DNA from 2 places in the Streptomyces sp. NBC_01296 genome. Region 1 is predicted to be linked to the other one. Evidence: riboswitches for the same ligand, from Rfam matches in the RefSeq annotation. Region 1 holds a riboswitch; the other holds the start of a gene.
The links. A riboswitch is a leader RNA that binds a small molecule or an ion and turns the genes downstream of it on or off. The one in region 1 is predicted to bind cobalamin.
Positions count from the first base shown of each region.

Region 2: linked by a shared signal. The riboswitch ahead of cobN (cobaltochelatase subunit CobN) and the one ahead of OG299_RS29465 (cobalamin biosynthesis protein) in region 1 are both predicted to bind cobalamin.

Region 1 is NZ_CP130720.1:6,469,542-6,476,768, reverse strand. Features, by position in the region: gene OG299_RS29490 (VOC family protein) at 1-219, shown strand, start outside; gene OG299_RS29485 (hypothetical protein) at 259-1,779, opposite strand; gene OG299_RS29480 (alpha/beta hydrolase family protein) at 1,897-3,027, opposite strand; gene OG299_RS29475 (inorganic phosphate transporter) at 3,381-4,652, shown strand; gene OG299_RS29470 (hypothetical protein) at 4,681-4,902, shown strand; cobalamin riboswitch at 5,017-5,167, shown strand; gene OG299_RS29465 (cobalamin biosynthesis protein) at 5,207-6,166, shown strand; gene OG299_RS29460 (cobyric acid synthase) at 6,178-7,227, shown strand, end outside.
Region 2 is NZ_CP130720.1:2,145,146-2,152,372, forward strand. Features, by position in the region: gene cobM (precorrin-4 C(11)-methyltransferase) at 1-629, shown strand, start outside; gene OG299_RS09980 (cobalt-precorrin-6A reductase) at 619-1,386, shown strand; gene OG299_RS09985 (hypothetical protein) at 1,429-2,094, shown strand; gene OG299_RS09990 (precorrin-2 C(20)-methyltransferase) at 2,162-3,679, opposite strand; gene OG299_RS09995 (precorrin-8X methylmutase) at 3,676-4,323, opposite strand; gene cobG (precorrin-3B synthase) at 4,320-5,639, opposite strand; cobalamin riboswitch at 5,843-5,982, shown strand; gene cobN (cobaltochelatase subunit CobN) at 6,016-7,227, shown strand, end outside.

The DNA of each region.
Region 1 (7,227 bases):
GGCACCGGCAGCGTCTTCGACAAGGCCATGGAGGGCGGCGGGCCCGCGGGGGTCTACGTCGTGGTCGACGATGTGGACGCCCACCACCGGCGGGCCGCGGAGCACGGCGTGGAGATCCTGATGGAGCCCACCGACCAGGACTACGGGTCCCGCGACTACACGGCCAGGGACGCCGAGGGCAACATCTGGAGCTTCGGGACGTACGCGCCGCAGGTCTGAGACCCGCGGCGCGTTCCTGCGTACGTACCCCTACGGGCGCTACGCGCCGCCGGTGTGGACCTGGAACGCGGCCCGGCGGACCGCTTTGGCCAGGGCCGGGTCCGGGTGGGCGGCGGCCAGGGCGACCAGAACCTGAACGGTGCGCGGATGGCCGACCGCGCGGACCTCGCCCAGCAGCCGCGGGACGGTGGTGCGGACGGCCGAGTCGAGGTGGCGTGCCAGCAGGTCGGCCTCGCCGTGGTCGGCGATGGCGGCCGCGGTGTCCACCCAGAGCCAGGTCGACTCCTCGGCGGTGAGCACGTCCTGGGCCTCGTCGGGATCCACCCCGTCGTGCTCGGCGAGCCAGAGCAGGGCGTAGGGCCGCAGGGCGGCGTCGCGGACGGCGGCGCGGACCTCGGCTTCGGCCGGGGCGCCGACCACGCGCAGGGCCTCGAAGGCCAGGCCGCGCAGCAGGGCATCCTCGCCGCGGGCGGCGTGCAGCAGCTCGCTGACGGCGTGGCCGACGGGACGGGCGGCGAGCCAGGCCTGGTACTCGGCGCGGGCCGGACCCGGGGTGAGCCGGGCGCAGCCGTGCAGCATCGCGGCGGCGGACTGCTCGATGTTCCCGGCGGGGCTCTGCGCGGCGACGCAGATCTGCTCGAGCTTGACCCAGACGGCCCAGCTGCCGAGCGGGGTGAGGGCGGCCTGCGCGGGACCGAGGGTGACGGCGTCGACGGCGGCGAGTCCGCCGAGCGCCCAGCGCAGCAGCCGGGCGAGCGGAACGGGCGCCGCGTGGGCGGTGGCGGTGGCGGTGGCGGTGGCGGCCTCCGCGACCGCGACGGCCACCCCGGGACCGGCCGCCTCGGAGCCGGTCGCCTCGGCGTCGGCCGTGGCTGCCAACCCGTCAGACGGCGAAGTCTCGTGCGCCGGGGCGTCGTAGGGGACCTCGCACCGCTCGTCGCGCAGTTCGGTGACCCGCTGGCCGAGCAGGTCCAGCAGATCCGGCACGGTCACGGGACCGGCGGACAGCTGGAGCAGGGACAGCAGTTGGGGCATCGCCTCGACCACCTCGGCGACGACCGCGGGCGCGATGTCGGCGGGAGCCGGGTGGACCAGCGACCAGGCGTCGAACAGCGCGACCCAGCCGCGCAGTACGGCGGTGTCGTCGCGGTCCCAGGCGCGCAGCCGCCAGCCGGGCCGGGCATGGCCGCCGTGCACTTCCACGAGGCCGGCGAGCCGGGCGCGGTCCCAGCCGACCCGGATCTGCCCGTGTGTCAGGTTCAGTCCAGCGGCGGCCCGTTCCACATCGGGGGCGGGCAGCGCTCCCGCCGGGGCGGGGCGGCCTCCGCCGCCGGCGCCGAGGTTGAGCTCGGCCCAGCGGGCGAGCCGTACGGCATCGGCGAGCGAGGCCCGGGCCCGGTTCGCGAGTTCGGCCGTGGCCGGGGTACCCGCCGGGGGCCGGGAGGCGGTACGGGCGCGTCGGTCGGTCACCGCCTTGCGGGCCGCGGCGACGGAACGCGGGGAGACGAGTCGGAGTCTGGAGTCGCGAGCCAACTGCTCATCAGGCTTTCGGGACGTCACGGAAGCAGTCTCGCCCGTCACCGGCCGAAAGCCCAAACGGAACCAGCCATTATCGGTGGTCGCGGGGAGGACATACGGGGAGAATGCGCCCTCCCTGTCCCGTCCGGCACACGGCCTTCACATAAGAGGGGTGAGAAAGCGCCTCAGGGCTTCCTCGTATCCGGCCGGGTCGGCGTTCCACATCGCCCCGTGCGGGGCTTCGCGGACGGTCCTCAGGGTGACGAGGTCGGGGCGGGCGGCGGCGAGCCGGCGGGAGGGCTCCCAGGGGGCGAGCGCGTCGTCCGGGCCGTGGAAGATCAGGACGGGGACGCGCAGCGCCGCGGGGTCCGCTCCGGGCTCCCGGCGGTCGGCGCGCAGCCCGGCGCTCCCCTCGGCGGCCCGCACCGCGAGCGGCACCAGCGGGGCCGGGGTGCGGCGGGCGGCGACGAGCGCCCGCAGGGTGGCGTGCCAGTCGAGCACCGGCGAGTCCAGCACGAGCCCGGAGATCCGGTCGGCGAGGGCCGAGCGCTCCGCGGCGTACAGGGCCATAGCGGCGCCGGTGGACCAGCCGTGCAGGACGACCCGGCGGGCGCCGTAGCGCAGGGCGTAGCGGATGGCGGCGTCCACGTCCCGCCATTCCGACTCGCCGAGGTGGCCGAGACCGTCCGGTGAGGCAGGGGCGCCGAGGTCGCCGCGGTAGGCGAGGTCGAGGACGGGCATCCGCTGGCGGTGCAGGAAGGGCATGACCACCATCGGGTGCTCGCGGCCGGCACCGAGCCCGTGCACGGTGATCACCCAGGTGTCGCGGGCGGCGGGCACGAACCAGGCGGGCAGCCCGCCGAGCTCGCCGGGGATGTCCACGTCGGCATGGTCGAGCCCGAGGGCGGTGCGGGGGTTGCCCGCATGGACCTGGGGGGTGAGGGCGACCCGGGTGCCGGGCTCGAGGCTGCCGTGGGTGACGGCGAGGAGCCGGCGCACGACGGTGTCCGGGCCGGGCGCGGCTCCCTCGAGGACGGGCCCGACCACGGCGTGCACCCCGGGGGCGGCGAGTCCGTACGTACCGGGGCGCAGGGAGGCCAGCGAGCGGGTCAGCACGATCCGCCCGGAGCCGGCGGAGTGGACGCTGAGCCGGGGCTCGCCGGGCAGGGGGCGGCCGGGCCCGTGCCGCAGGGCGGCGTCGGCGGCGTACCGGCCGGCCGCGACCGCGGCTGCACCGGCACCGACGAGGGAGGTGGCGACGACCGCGGCCGTCGCTGTGGCGGTACGCACGGCTCCAGTGTCGAGGCGGGAGCCCGGGCGGGCCACCTGAGCGGAATGCTCCGCATACCGCCGGGCGGGTCCGGGAAGGGATCGCGCAGCGGCGCGGCGGGGTGCCCGGAGGAGTGATCTAGATCTCTTCCAGGACCCCTCGAGGGCGGATCCAGGGGCCTGTGATCCCCTGCGGATCCTTTCGTTCACCCCGCTTTGACGTGCATTAATCGCGGTATCGGCGGCAAAATCAGGACGAAGGTCCCGATGGCACGACGGGCCAGTACACCGCTCCGCCCGCGTCAGTTCATCTTCCGTTCACTCAGGTTGCCTACGGTCGCCGAGCCACTGACGTCAAACAGAAGCCTGGGTAAATGGAGCACATAACGCTTCTCCTCGGGATCGTGATCATCACCGCTCTCGTGTTCGACTTCACGAACGGTTTCCACGACACAGCCAACGCGATGGCCACCACCATCTCGACCGGCGCCCTCAAGCCCAAGACGGCGGTGGCCATGTCCGCCGTGCTCAACCTCGTCGGCGCGTTCATGTCCGTGGAGGTCGCCAAGACGATCTCCAAGGGCCTGGTCAACGAGGAGGGCATCCAGCCAGAAGTGATCTTCGCCGCCCTGGTCGGCGCGATCCTCTGGAATCTCGTCACCTGGCTGGTCGGACTTCCCTCCAGCTCCTCCCACGCCCTGATGGGCGGCCTGGTCGGCGCGGCCGTCGCCTCTGCCGGCCTCGGCGCCGTCAACGGCGGCACGCTCGTCACCAAGGTGCTGCTCCCCGCGGTCGCCGCGCCGATCGTGGCCGGTGCGGCCGCGATGCTGGCCGCCAAGGTCACGTACAAGCTCGGCGGGAACGTCGGCAAGAAGACCTCCACCAAGGGCTACCGCGCCGGCCAGATCGCCTCGGCCGGTCTCGTCTCCCTCGCGCACGGCACCAACGACGCACAGAAGACGATGGGCATCATCACCCTGGCGCTGGTCGCCGGCGGCGCGCTCGCGCCCGGCTCCAACCCGCCGGTGTGGGTCATCGTCTCGGCCGGCCTGGCCATCGCGCTGGGCACCTCCCTGGGCGGCTGGCGCATCATCCGCACCATGGGCAGCGGCCTGACCGACCTGCAGCCGCAGCAGGGCTTCGCCGCCCAGACCTCGGCCGCCAGCGTCATCCTGGCCTCCTCCAGCCTCGGCTTCTCCCTCTCCACCACCCACGCGTGCTCCGGCGCCGTCATGGGTGCGGGTCTGGGCCGCAAGGGCGGTGTGGTCCGCTGGTCCACCGCCACGCGCATGTTCATCGCCTGGGGCCTGACCCTGCCGGCCGCGGCCGTCGTCGCCTCCGGTGCCGAGCTGGTCATGCGTACCGGTGACCTCGGCGTCGCCGCCGTCGCGCTCTTCCTGGTCGGCTCCTGCGCCGCCATCTGGGTCATCTCCCGCCGCCAGGTCGTCGACCACAGCAACGTCAACGACGTGCAGCCGGACGCGGCCGAGGAGCCGGGCGTCGTCACCACGGCCATGGCCGCCGTCGCCGTCCCGCCGACCGTGGCCGCCGCCGGTACGACCGCCGCGGTGACCGACGCGGACCTGAAGGCCACCATCCCGGCGGCCGCCCCGACCACGCCTGCGGCCCCGGCCGCCGCGGTCTGACCCCGAGAACGACAGAGGAATCCGCAGTATGAAGATCGACTGGGCAGCACTCGGCTCCGTCTTCGGGGTCAGCCTCTCCGCCACCGTCACACTCGTGGCCCTGTTCACCCTGGGCCTGGTGGGCCTCTCCAAGCACGAGACCGCCACCGAGCAGGGCGGCACCGCCACCCTGGCCCGCAGCGGCGCGTACGCCTGCTTCGCGCTCGTCGCGGCGGCCGTGGCGTACGGGATCTACCTGATCGTCAGCTGACCGATTCGGGCACGGCGCACGAAAGCTCCCTCCGGGCTTCCCGGGGGGAGCTTTCCCGTGCCTGGGGCCCGGCGCGGTGACCTGCCTCGCCGCAGGTCAACGGCGAGTTGACGGGCCTTCTCGGTGCGTGGTGGACTGCCCGAGCCAATACGGCGGCATGGAGAGGAAGTCCGGTGCGAATCCGGCGCGGTCCCGCCACTGTCACCGGGGAGCACGCGGCACGTGCGCCCCGGGAGCCAGGAACTCCCACCGCCGGACACGTCGAACCAGGGCGCGGACCCTGAGTGAGGACATACCTGCCACCATGCGTGCCGATCGCGTTTTCGCGTACGGCGCCACGGCGGGCCTGATCGGCGACCGGATCCTCGGAGATCCGCGCCGAGGGCACCCCGTGGCCGCCTTCGGACGAGCAGCCGCCGCCGTCGAAGGCGCCCTGTGGCGCGACGACCGCGCCCGGGGCCTCCTCCACACCCTCGTGTGCGCCGGGGGCGCGGCCGCCGTCGGCGCGCTGGGCGCCCGCGCCGTGCGCTCCCGGCCCGCAGCCGCCCGTATCGCCCTGACCGCAGCGGCCACCTGGGCCGTCGTCGGCGGCACCTCCCTGGGCCGCGAGGCCCGCGCCATCGGCGGCGCGCTCGCCGCCGGGGACGCCGAGGTGGCCCGGGAGCGGCTGCCGCACCTGTGCGGACGCGACCCGCAGGCCCTGGACGAGCAGCAGATGGCCCGCGCCGTCGTGGAGTCGGTCGCCGAGAACACCTCCGACGCGGTGGTCGGGGCCCTGGTGTGGGGCGCCGCCGCCGGTGTCCCCGGGCTGCTGGCCTTCCGCGCCGTGAACACCCTGGACGCGATGGTGGGCCACAAGTCGCCGCGCTACCTGCGCTACGGCTGGGCCTCGGCCCGGCTCGACGACCTCGCGGGCTGGCCGGGCGCCCGGCTGACGGCGTTGGCCGCCGTACTGGCCGGGCCCGACCGGCGGGGGGCCGTACGGGCCTGGCGTGCGGACGCCGCCCGGCACCCGAGCCCGAACGCCGGCCCGGTGGAGGCCTCGTTCGCCGGAGCGCTCGGCGTACGGCTGGGGGGCACGCTGGCGTACGGGGGGCGGGTCGAGCACCGGGCCGTGCTGAACGGCGAGACGGGCCGGCCGGTGCAGGTCGCGGACATCGAACGGGCGGTGCGGCTGTCGCGGCAGGTGACGTGGCTGGCGCTGGGAGCGTGTGTGGCACTGCGCTGTGCAGTGTCACGTGTGGCTGGGAGGGGACGCCCGTGAGCGGCGGGAAACTGGGCGGGGGACTCCTCGTCGCCGGTACGACATCGGACGCGGGCAAGAGCGTGGTCACGGCGGGCATCTGCCGCTGGCTGGCCCGGCAGGGCGTGAAGGTGGCGCCGTTCAAGGCGCAGAACATGTCGCTGAACTCGTTCGTCACGCGCGGGGGCGCCGAGATCGGGCGGGCGCAGGCGATGCAGGCGCAGGCGGCGTGCGTGGAGCCGACGGCGCTGATGAACCCGGTGCTGCTCAAGCCCGGCAGCGACCGCAGCAGCCAGGTGGTGCTGCTGGGCAAGCCGGTGGGCGAGATGAGCGCCCGCGGCTACCACGGCGGGCGGCAGGAACAGCTTCTCGGGGTCGTCACGGACTGTCTGGAGCAACTGCGGGGCACGTATGACGCCGTGATCTGCGAGGGGGCGGGCAGTCCGGCCGAGATCAACCTGCGCCGGACCGACATCGTGAACATGGGCATCGCGCGGGCCGCGCGGTTCCCGGTGGTCGTGGTCGGGGACATCGACCGGGGCGGGGTCTTCGCCTCGTTCTTCGGGACGACGGCGCTGCTTTCACCGCAGGACCAGTCGCTGATCGCCGGCTACATGGTGAACAAGTTCCGCGGCGACGTGTCGCTGCTGGAGCCGGGCATGGAGATGCTGCGTTCGCTCACCGGCCGGGCCACGTACGGCGTGCTGCCGTTCCGGCACGGGCTGGGCATCGACGAGGAGGACGGGCTCCGGGTCTCCCTGCGGGGCGCGGTGCGCGAGTCGGTCGTGGCGCCGCCGGTCGGCGAGGACGTCCTGCGGGTCGCGGTGTGCGCGGTGCCGCTGATGTCGAACTTCACGGACGTCGACGCGCTCGCGGCGGAGCCGGGGGTCGTGGTGCGGTTCGTGGACCGGGCCGAGGAGCTGGTCGACGCGGACCTGGTGGTGGTCCCGGGCACCCGGGGCACGGTGAAGGCGCTGGAGTGGCTGCGCGAGCGCGGCCTCGCCGATGCGCTGGCGCGGCGGGCCGCGGAGGGCCGGCCGGTCCTGGGCATCTGCGGCGGCTTCCAGGTGCTCGGCGAGCAC
Region 2 (7,227 bases), 4.3 Mb from region 1:
TGCTCGCCGAGTGCCCGCCGGACGCCCGTCTGATCGACACCTCGCAGCTGAACCTCGACGAGATCATCGCCGAGTGCGTACGGGCCCACGCGGCGGGCGAGGACGTGGCGCGGCTGCACTCCGGCGACCCGTCGATCTTCAGCGCGGTCGCGGAGCAGATGCGGCGGCTGGATGCGGCCGGCATCCCGTACGAGGTGGTGCCCGGCGTCCCGGCGTTCGCCGCGGCCGCGGCCGCGCTGAAGCGGGAGCTGACGGTCCCCACCGTCGGCCAGACGGTGATCCTGACCCGGATCGCCCAGCAGGCCACCCCGATGCCGCCCGGCGAGGACCTGGCCACCCTGGGCCGCAGCGGCGCGCTGCTGGTCCTGCACCTGGCCACGCGCTACGTGGACCGGGTCGTCGCCGAACTGCTGCCGCACTACGGGGCCGAGTGCCCGGTGGCGGTGGTGGCGATGGCCAGCCGCCCCGACGAGCTGATCCTGCGCGGCACGCTGGCCGACATCGCGGCGCAGGTGAAAGAGGCGGGCCTGGTCCGCACCGCGGTCATCGTGGTGGGCCGTACGCTCGGCGCCGAGCAGTTCCGCGACAGCCACCTGTACTCCCCCGAGCGCGACCGGCATGTCTGCTGATCCGGCCCGCCACGTCCTGGTCCTGGGCGGTACGACGGAGGCCCGGCGCCTCGCGGAGGCGCTGGCCGGGGATCCCTCGTACCGCGTGACCACCTCGCTCGCCGGCCGGGTGTCCGCGCCCGTGCTGCCGCCGGGCGAGGTGCGGATCGGCGGCTTCGGCGGCCCGGGCGGCCTGGCCGCCTGGATCACCGCCCACCGGGTCACGCACCTGGTCGACGCCACGCACCCCTTCGCGGAGCGGATGAGCTTCAACGCGGCCGCGGGCGCGGCGCTTTCGGGCGTCCCGCTGCTCGCGCTGCGCCGCCCCGGCTGGTCCCCCGGCCCCGGGGACGACTGGCGCTTCGCCGGCTCCCTCGCCGAGGCGGCCGCACGACTGCCGGAACTCGGCGGCCGGGCCTTCCTGACCACCGGCCGGATGGGCCTGCACACGTTCGCGCACCTGGCCGACACCTGGTTCCTGGTGCGCTCGGTCGACCCGCCGGACGCGCCGGTGCCGCCGCGGCTCGAAGTCCTGCTCGCCCGGGGCCCGTTCACCCTGGACGACGAACGGGAGCTGCTGGCGCGGCACCGGATCGACGTCCTGGTGACCAAGGACAGCGGCGGCTCCGCGACCGCCCCCAAGCTCGTCGCGGCCCGCGAGGCCGGCATCCCGGTCCTGGTGGTCCGCCGGCCCCCGGTCCCGGAGGGCGTCGCGGCGGCGGAGCGCCTGGAGGCGGCCCTGGAGTGGCTCGCGGGAGCCCCGGCCGAGATGGCTTAGGCCGCCCGGCCGTTGTCAGAGGGGTCTCTTACTCTCGTCGGTATGAGCACCACCACCTTGCTGGTCCACGACGGCTCCGCCGCACCCGACACCCCGGTCACCCGCATCGGCGGCCTTCCGCTGGCGCCCTCCGGCACCCGTTGGCCCACCTGTGCGGCCTGCTCCGGGCCGCTCCAGTTCATCGCGCAGATCGTCCTCGACGGCGGGCGCGGGGTCCTCTCCGTCTTCATGTGCGCGAACGACCCGGGCATGTGCGGCGACTGGAGTGCGACGGCCGGCGGCAACAGGGCGTACCTCTTCCCGTCCGCCGGGCTGGTGCCGCTGCCGCTGCCCGCACTCCCCACCGCCGGGGACGACGACGACGAAGACGACGACGAGGACGAGGACGAGGACGTTCGGCAGCTCGGGGCGGTCCGTACCGTCGAGCGCGTCACGGTGGCCGAGCCTGAGTACCGGCTCGCCTCCAAGGCCTGGTCCGAGCAGAGCGGGCGCCCTGCGAACGAGGTGCTCGGTCAGCTCGGCGGCACCGCCGACTGGCTCCAGAACGACGAGACCCCCGACTGCACGGGCTGCGGCCGCCCCATGGAGTTCGTCGCCCGACTGGACGAGGGCCCGGACCCCCTCACCGCCCCCAACTTCGGCTCCGGCAGCGCCTACGCGCATGCCTGCGAGCCCTGCGGCCGGGCGGCGTTCCTCTGGCAGTGCTGAGCCCTGAGCCCCCGCCGCCCACGGACGCTTCGTCGCGCCCGGGGCGGCGGGCCGGCTGTGCTGCCGGTCAGGCCTCCGGATGGCGGCGCGGGGTCCACGTCACGCGGGAGCCGTCCGGCCGCTCCGTGACCTGGGTCTGCGAGGACCCGATCAGCAGGATCGTGCGCATGTCCACCTCGGACGGCTCCAGTTCACCGAGCGCGAGGATGCGGACCGACTGCTCCGGGCCGCCCACGTCGCGGGCGACCACGACCGGCGTCTGCGGCGAACGCAGCTCCAGCAGCAGCTCCTTGGCCTGGGCGACCTGCCAGGTCCGGCTGCGCGAGCCCGGGTTGTACAGGGCGAGCACCAGGTCGGCCGCGGCAGCGGCGCGCAGCCGCTCCGCGATGACCTCCCACGGCTTGAGCCGGTCCGACAGGGAGATCGTGGCGTAGTCGTGGCCGAGCGGGGCCCCGGCCGCGGCGGCTGCCGCGTTGGCGGCGGTCACCCCCGGCAGGACCCGTACGGGCACGTCCTTGTACTCCGGCTGCCCCGCGACCTCCAGGACGGCGGTGGCCATGGCGAAGACGCCCGGGTCGCCGCCGGAGACCACGACGACCCGCTTGCCGCGGCGGGCGAGGTCGAGCGCGAACTCGGCGCGCTCCGACTCGACCTTGTTGTCGGAGCCGTGCCGGATCTGGCCCGGCTTGACGGGTACGCGGTCCAGGTACGTGGTGTACCCGACGAGCACCTCGGCGTCGGCCAGCGCCCGCCGGGTCTCGGGGGTGAGCCAGAGCGGCCCGGCAGGTCCGGTGCCGACGACGGCGACCTGGCCGGGCCCGGACGGCACACTGCCCGGGTTGCCGATGCGGCTGGGCACGACGGCAACGGCGAAGTACGGGACGCTGTCGGGGTCGGTGTCGGCGAGGACGCCGGTCCGCTCGCCCGCCATGGTGGCGCGCTCGACGTACCGGGCCTCCGGCAGCCGCCCGCTGCCCTCCATGGCCCGGCGCACGGCGGGGAAGGTACGGCCGAGCTTCATCACGACCGCGGAGTCCGTGGCGGCGAGGCGGGCGGTGAGCTCCTCCTCCGGCAGGGTGCCGGGCAGGATCGTCAGCACCTCCTCGCCCTCCACGAGCGGGGTGCCGAGCCGGGCGGCGGCGGCGCTGACCGAGGTCACCCCGGGGATCACCTCGGCCTCGTACCGGTCGGCGAGCCGCTTGTGCATGTGCATGTACGAGCCGTAGAAGAGCGGGTCCCCCTCGGCGAGCACGGCGACGGTCCGGCCGGCCTCCAGGTGCGCGGCCAGCCGGGCGGCGGACTGCTCGTAGAACTCCTCCATCGCCCCCTGGTAGCCGCCGGGGTGGTCGGTGGTCTCGGTGGTGATCGGGTAGACGAGCGGCTCCTCGACGTGGTCCGCGCGCAGGTGCTCGGCGGCGATCGAGCGGGCGATCGAACGGCCGTGGCGGGCGCTGTGGTACGCGACGACATCCGCCTCGGCGATGACCTGGACGGCCCGGAGGGTCATCAGGGAGGGGTCGCCGGGGCCGAGCCCGACGCCGTACAGCTTTCCGGTGCGGGCTGTGGTGCCGGCTGCGCTGCTCATTCTTCCTCGCTCGCGATCGCGTTGACGGCGGCGGCCGCGATGGCGCTGCCGCCGCGCCGGCCGCGCACGATCAGGTGGTCGAGGCCGGACGCGTGGGCGGCGAGCGCGTCCTTGGACTCGGCGGCGCCGATGAAGCCGACCGGGACGCCGATGACGGCGGCGGGGCGCGGGGCGCCCTCCTCGATCATCTCGAGCAGCCGGAACAGCGCGGTCGGCGCGTTGCCGACGGCGATCACGGAGCCCTCCAGCAGGCCGCGGTCGCGCCAGACTTCGAGGGCGGCGGCGCTGCGCGTGGTGCCCATCTTCGCGGCGAGGGCGGGCACGGCCGGGTCGGACAGGGTGCAGATCACCTCGTTGTCGGCGGGCAGCCGCTTGCGGGTGACCCCGCTGGCGACCATCTGCACGTCGCAGAGGATCGGCGCGCCGGCGGTCAGGGCGGCACGCGCGCGCAGCACGACGTCGGCGGTGTAGCCGAGGTCCCGGGGCAGGTCGGTCATTCCGCAGGCGTGGATCATGCGTACCGCGACCTGGGCGACGGAGGCGGGCAGCCCGGAGAGGTCCGCCTCGGCGCGGATCGTGGCAAAGGACTGGCGGTAGATCGCCGCGCCGTCCTTCTCGTACTCGAACACTGTGTACTCGCTCATTTCTTCGCTGCGTCGTGGGAGGTGGTGCGGCGTGCGTCCGCGAGGGCCGCGGGAAGTTCGGAGGTCTGGAGGCCGCGGCGCGGGGTGCGGCCGTCCGCGCAGAGGTCGTACCCGGTGGGGGTGGCGACCACGTCCACCCACGCGGTGCCGCGGGGGTGCCCGCACCGGCGTTCGCATCCGGACCAGTGCACGGGCAGGGGGCCGGTCGCGCGGGTGACGGCGGCCCGCGCGTCGGCGCGTACGTCCGCGAGGGATTTGGCGCAACCGGGGCGCCCCGTACAGGCGGTGACGGACCGCCAGGGGTCGTCGGGGGCGGTGACCAGCCCGGCCCCGGCGAGGGCGGCCAGCGCTCGTGCCGCGGCGTGGGCGGGCACGCCGGGGACGACGACGCCGCGCCAGGGGGTCAGGCGCATGCGGCCCGTGAGGCCGGCCAGCAGGCGCCACTGCGCGGTGGTCAGGCGGCCGAGCGGTGCGAGCACGCTGAGCGCGGCGGTGCCCTCGGGGTCTTCGGGGTCTTCGGGGCCTTGGACGATGCCGGGCTCGGGGGCCGGGGAGCGCCGGGCGTCTTCCCGTACGGGGGAGGCCTCGATCCCGGCGGCAGCCAGCCGCACGCCCAACTCGTCGGGGCGCAGGGCTTGTTCGGCGGGCAGCTCGGCAACCCGCCAGGCCCGGGTACCGGCTTCCCGGACGGCGTCGAGGAAGTACGCGGCGGCCACCAGGGCGGCCCGGGGCGCGTCGGCCGCGGCCACGAGCAGGGCGTCGGCCGGATCGGTCGTCCACAGCAGGGCCCGGTCGGCGTCCCGGGCGACCAGGTTCACATCGGCGGCGAGCGAGGTGACGTCGCCGCGGCCGTCGTCGAGGGCGAACAGGAAGCGGCCGGACAGCCCGGCCGCGGGCGCGCTCGCGCACAGCAGTTGGTCCAGCTCCGCGACCCAGGGCGCCACATCGGGCAGGCCGCTCCGGTCGAGGCCGGTCAGCGGCGAGGCGACGATGTTGCGGACCCGCTCGTGGGTGGGCGCGGGCAGCAGGCCGGCGCGGACGAGCACGGACTGCAGTTCGCCGCCGCAGCCCGCCCCGAGTCCGCGCAGTTGCGCATTGCCGCGGGAGGTGAGGTCGATGTGCCCGTCGCCGAGCCGGTCCGCGGCATCGGCCAGCAGCGCGGCCGCGTCCGCGTCGAGCATTCCGCCGGGCACCCGCACCCGGGCCAGGAACCCGTCGTCCGCGGCGTGCAGCCGCAGCGCACCGGGGCAGGCGTCACCACGGTCGCGTATGACGGGTTCGTCCCGCGGTGCGGCGGACGGGGGCTGGGGCGGCATGGCGGCGAGCATACCCACGATTCCCCCGCCCCGACCTGTGGCCGTCACCACCCGCTCCCTCCGCGCAGCAACGGTGCGCGGGCGGACTCGGCGCTGCGTGGAGCGGGGGCGCGCGGGGGCGCGCGGGGGCGGGGGGGCGGGGGCGGGTCCGCCGGGCGGGCGCCCCGGCGCTGGCCACCCCCACTCCCGGTCAGGGAGATCGCCACCTAAGATGACCAGCGGCGGAGCCACATGGCCCGCCGGGAGGAAGCCCGGTGCGAATCCGGCGCGGTCCCGCCACTGTGAACCCTGCAGAGCAAATCCGCCGGGTGAGTCAGGAACTCCCGCTGTCCTCACTGCCCGGGGCGCGGAAACCCCGAGGAAGGCCTGCCGCCGCATGATCCTGCTGCTGTCGACGTCCGACACCGATCTGCTCAGCGCCCGCGCCGCGGACGGCCCCGTGCCGTACCGGTTCGCGAACCCGTCCCGCCTTCCCCTCGACGACCTGCCCGGGCTGCTCGACGGCGTCGACCTGGTCGTCGTACGCCTCCTCGGCGGCCTGCGCGCCTGGCAGGACGGCCTCGACCTGCTCCTGGCGCCTGCCCAGACCCGCCCGGTGGTGGTCCTCACCGGCGAACAGGCCCCGGACGCCCAGCTGATGGAGGCCTCCACGGTCCCGATCGGCATCGCGGCCGAGGCGCACGGCTACCTAGCCCACGGCGGCCCCGCCAACCTGGACCAGCTGGCCCGGTTCCTCTCCGACACCGTGCTGCTCACCGGCCACGGCTTCGAGCCGCCGGCCGCCGCGCCCACCTGGGGCCCGCTGGAGCGCACGCCGGGGACCACCGAGGGTCCGCGGATCGCCGTGCTGTACTACCGCGCCCACCAGATGAGCGGCAACACCGCCTTCGTGCACGCCCTGTGCGACGCGATCGAGGCCCAGGACGCCCGGGCGCTCCCCCTCTACGTGTCCTCCCTGCGCACCCCGGAGCCGGACCTGATCGCCGCGCTGGAGTCGGCGGACGCGGTCGTCACCACCGTCCTCGCGGCCGGCGGCACCAAGCCCGCCACCGCCTCGGCGGGCGGCGACGACGAGTCGTGGGACGCGGGTGCGCTGGCCGCGCTCGGCGTCCCGATCCTGCAGGCCCTGTGCCTGACCGGCTCGCGCAGCGCCTGGGAGGAGAACGACGAGGGCCTGTCCCCGCTCGACGCCGCGACGCAGGTCGCCGTGCCCGAGTTCGACGGCCGCCTGATCACCGTCCCGTTCTCCTTCAAGGAGCTCGACGAGGACGGCCTGCCCGCGTACGTCGCCGACCCCGAGCGGGCCGCCCGCGTCGCCGGCATCGCCGTCCGGCACGCCCGGCTGCGCCACATCGAGCGCCGCGACAAGAAGATCGCGCTCGTCCTCTCCGCGTACCCCACCAAGCACTCCCGCATCGGCAACGCGGTCGGCCTCGACACCCCGGCCAGCGCCGTGGAGCTGCTGCGCACGCTCATCGCGGGCGGCTACGACTTCGGCCCCGTCGAGGAGATCCCGGGCCTGGTCTCCGGCGACGGCGACGAGCTGATCCGCGCCCTGATCGAGGCCGGCGGCCACGACCAGGACTGG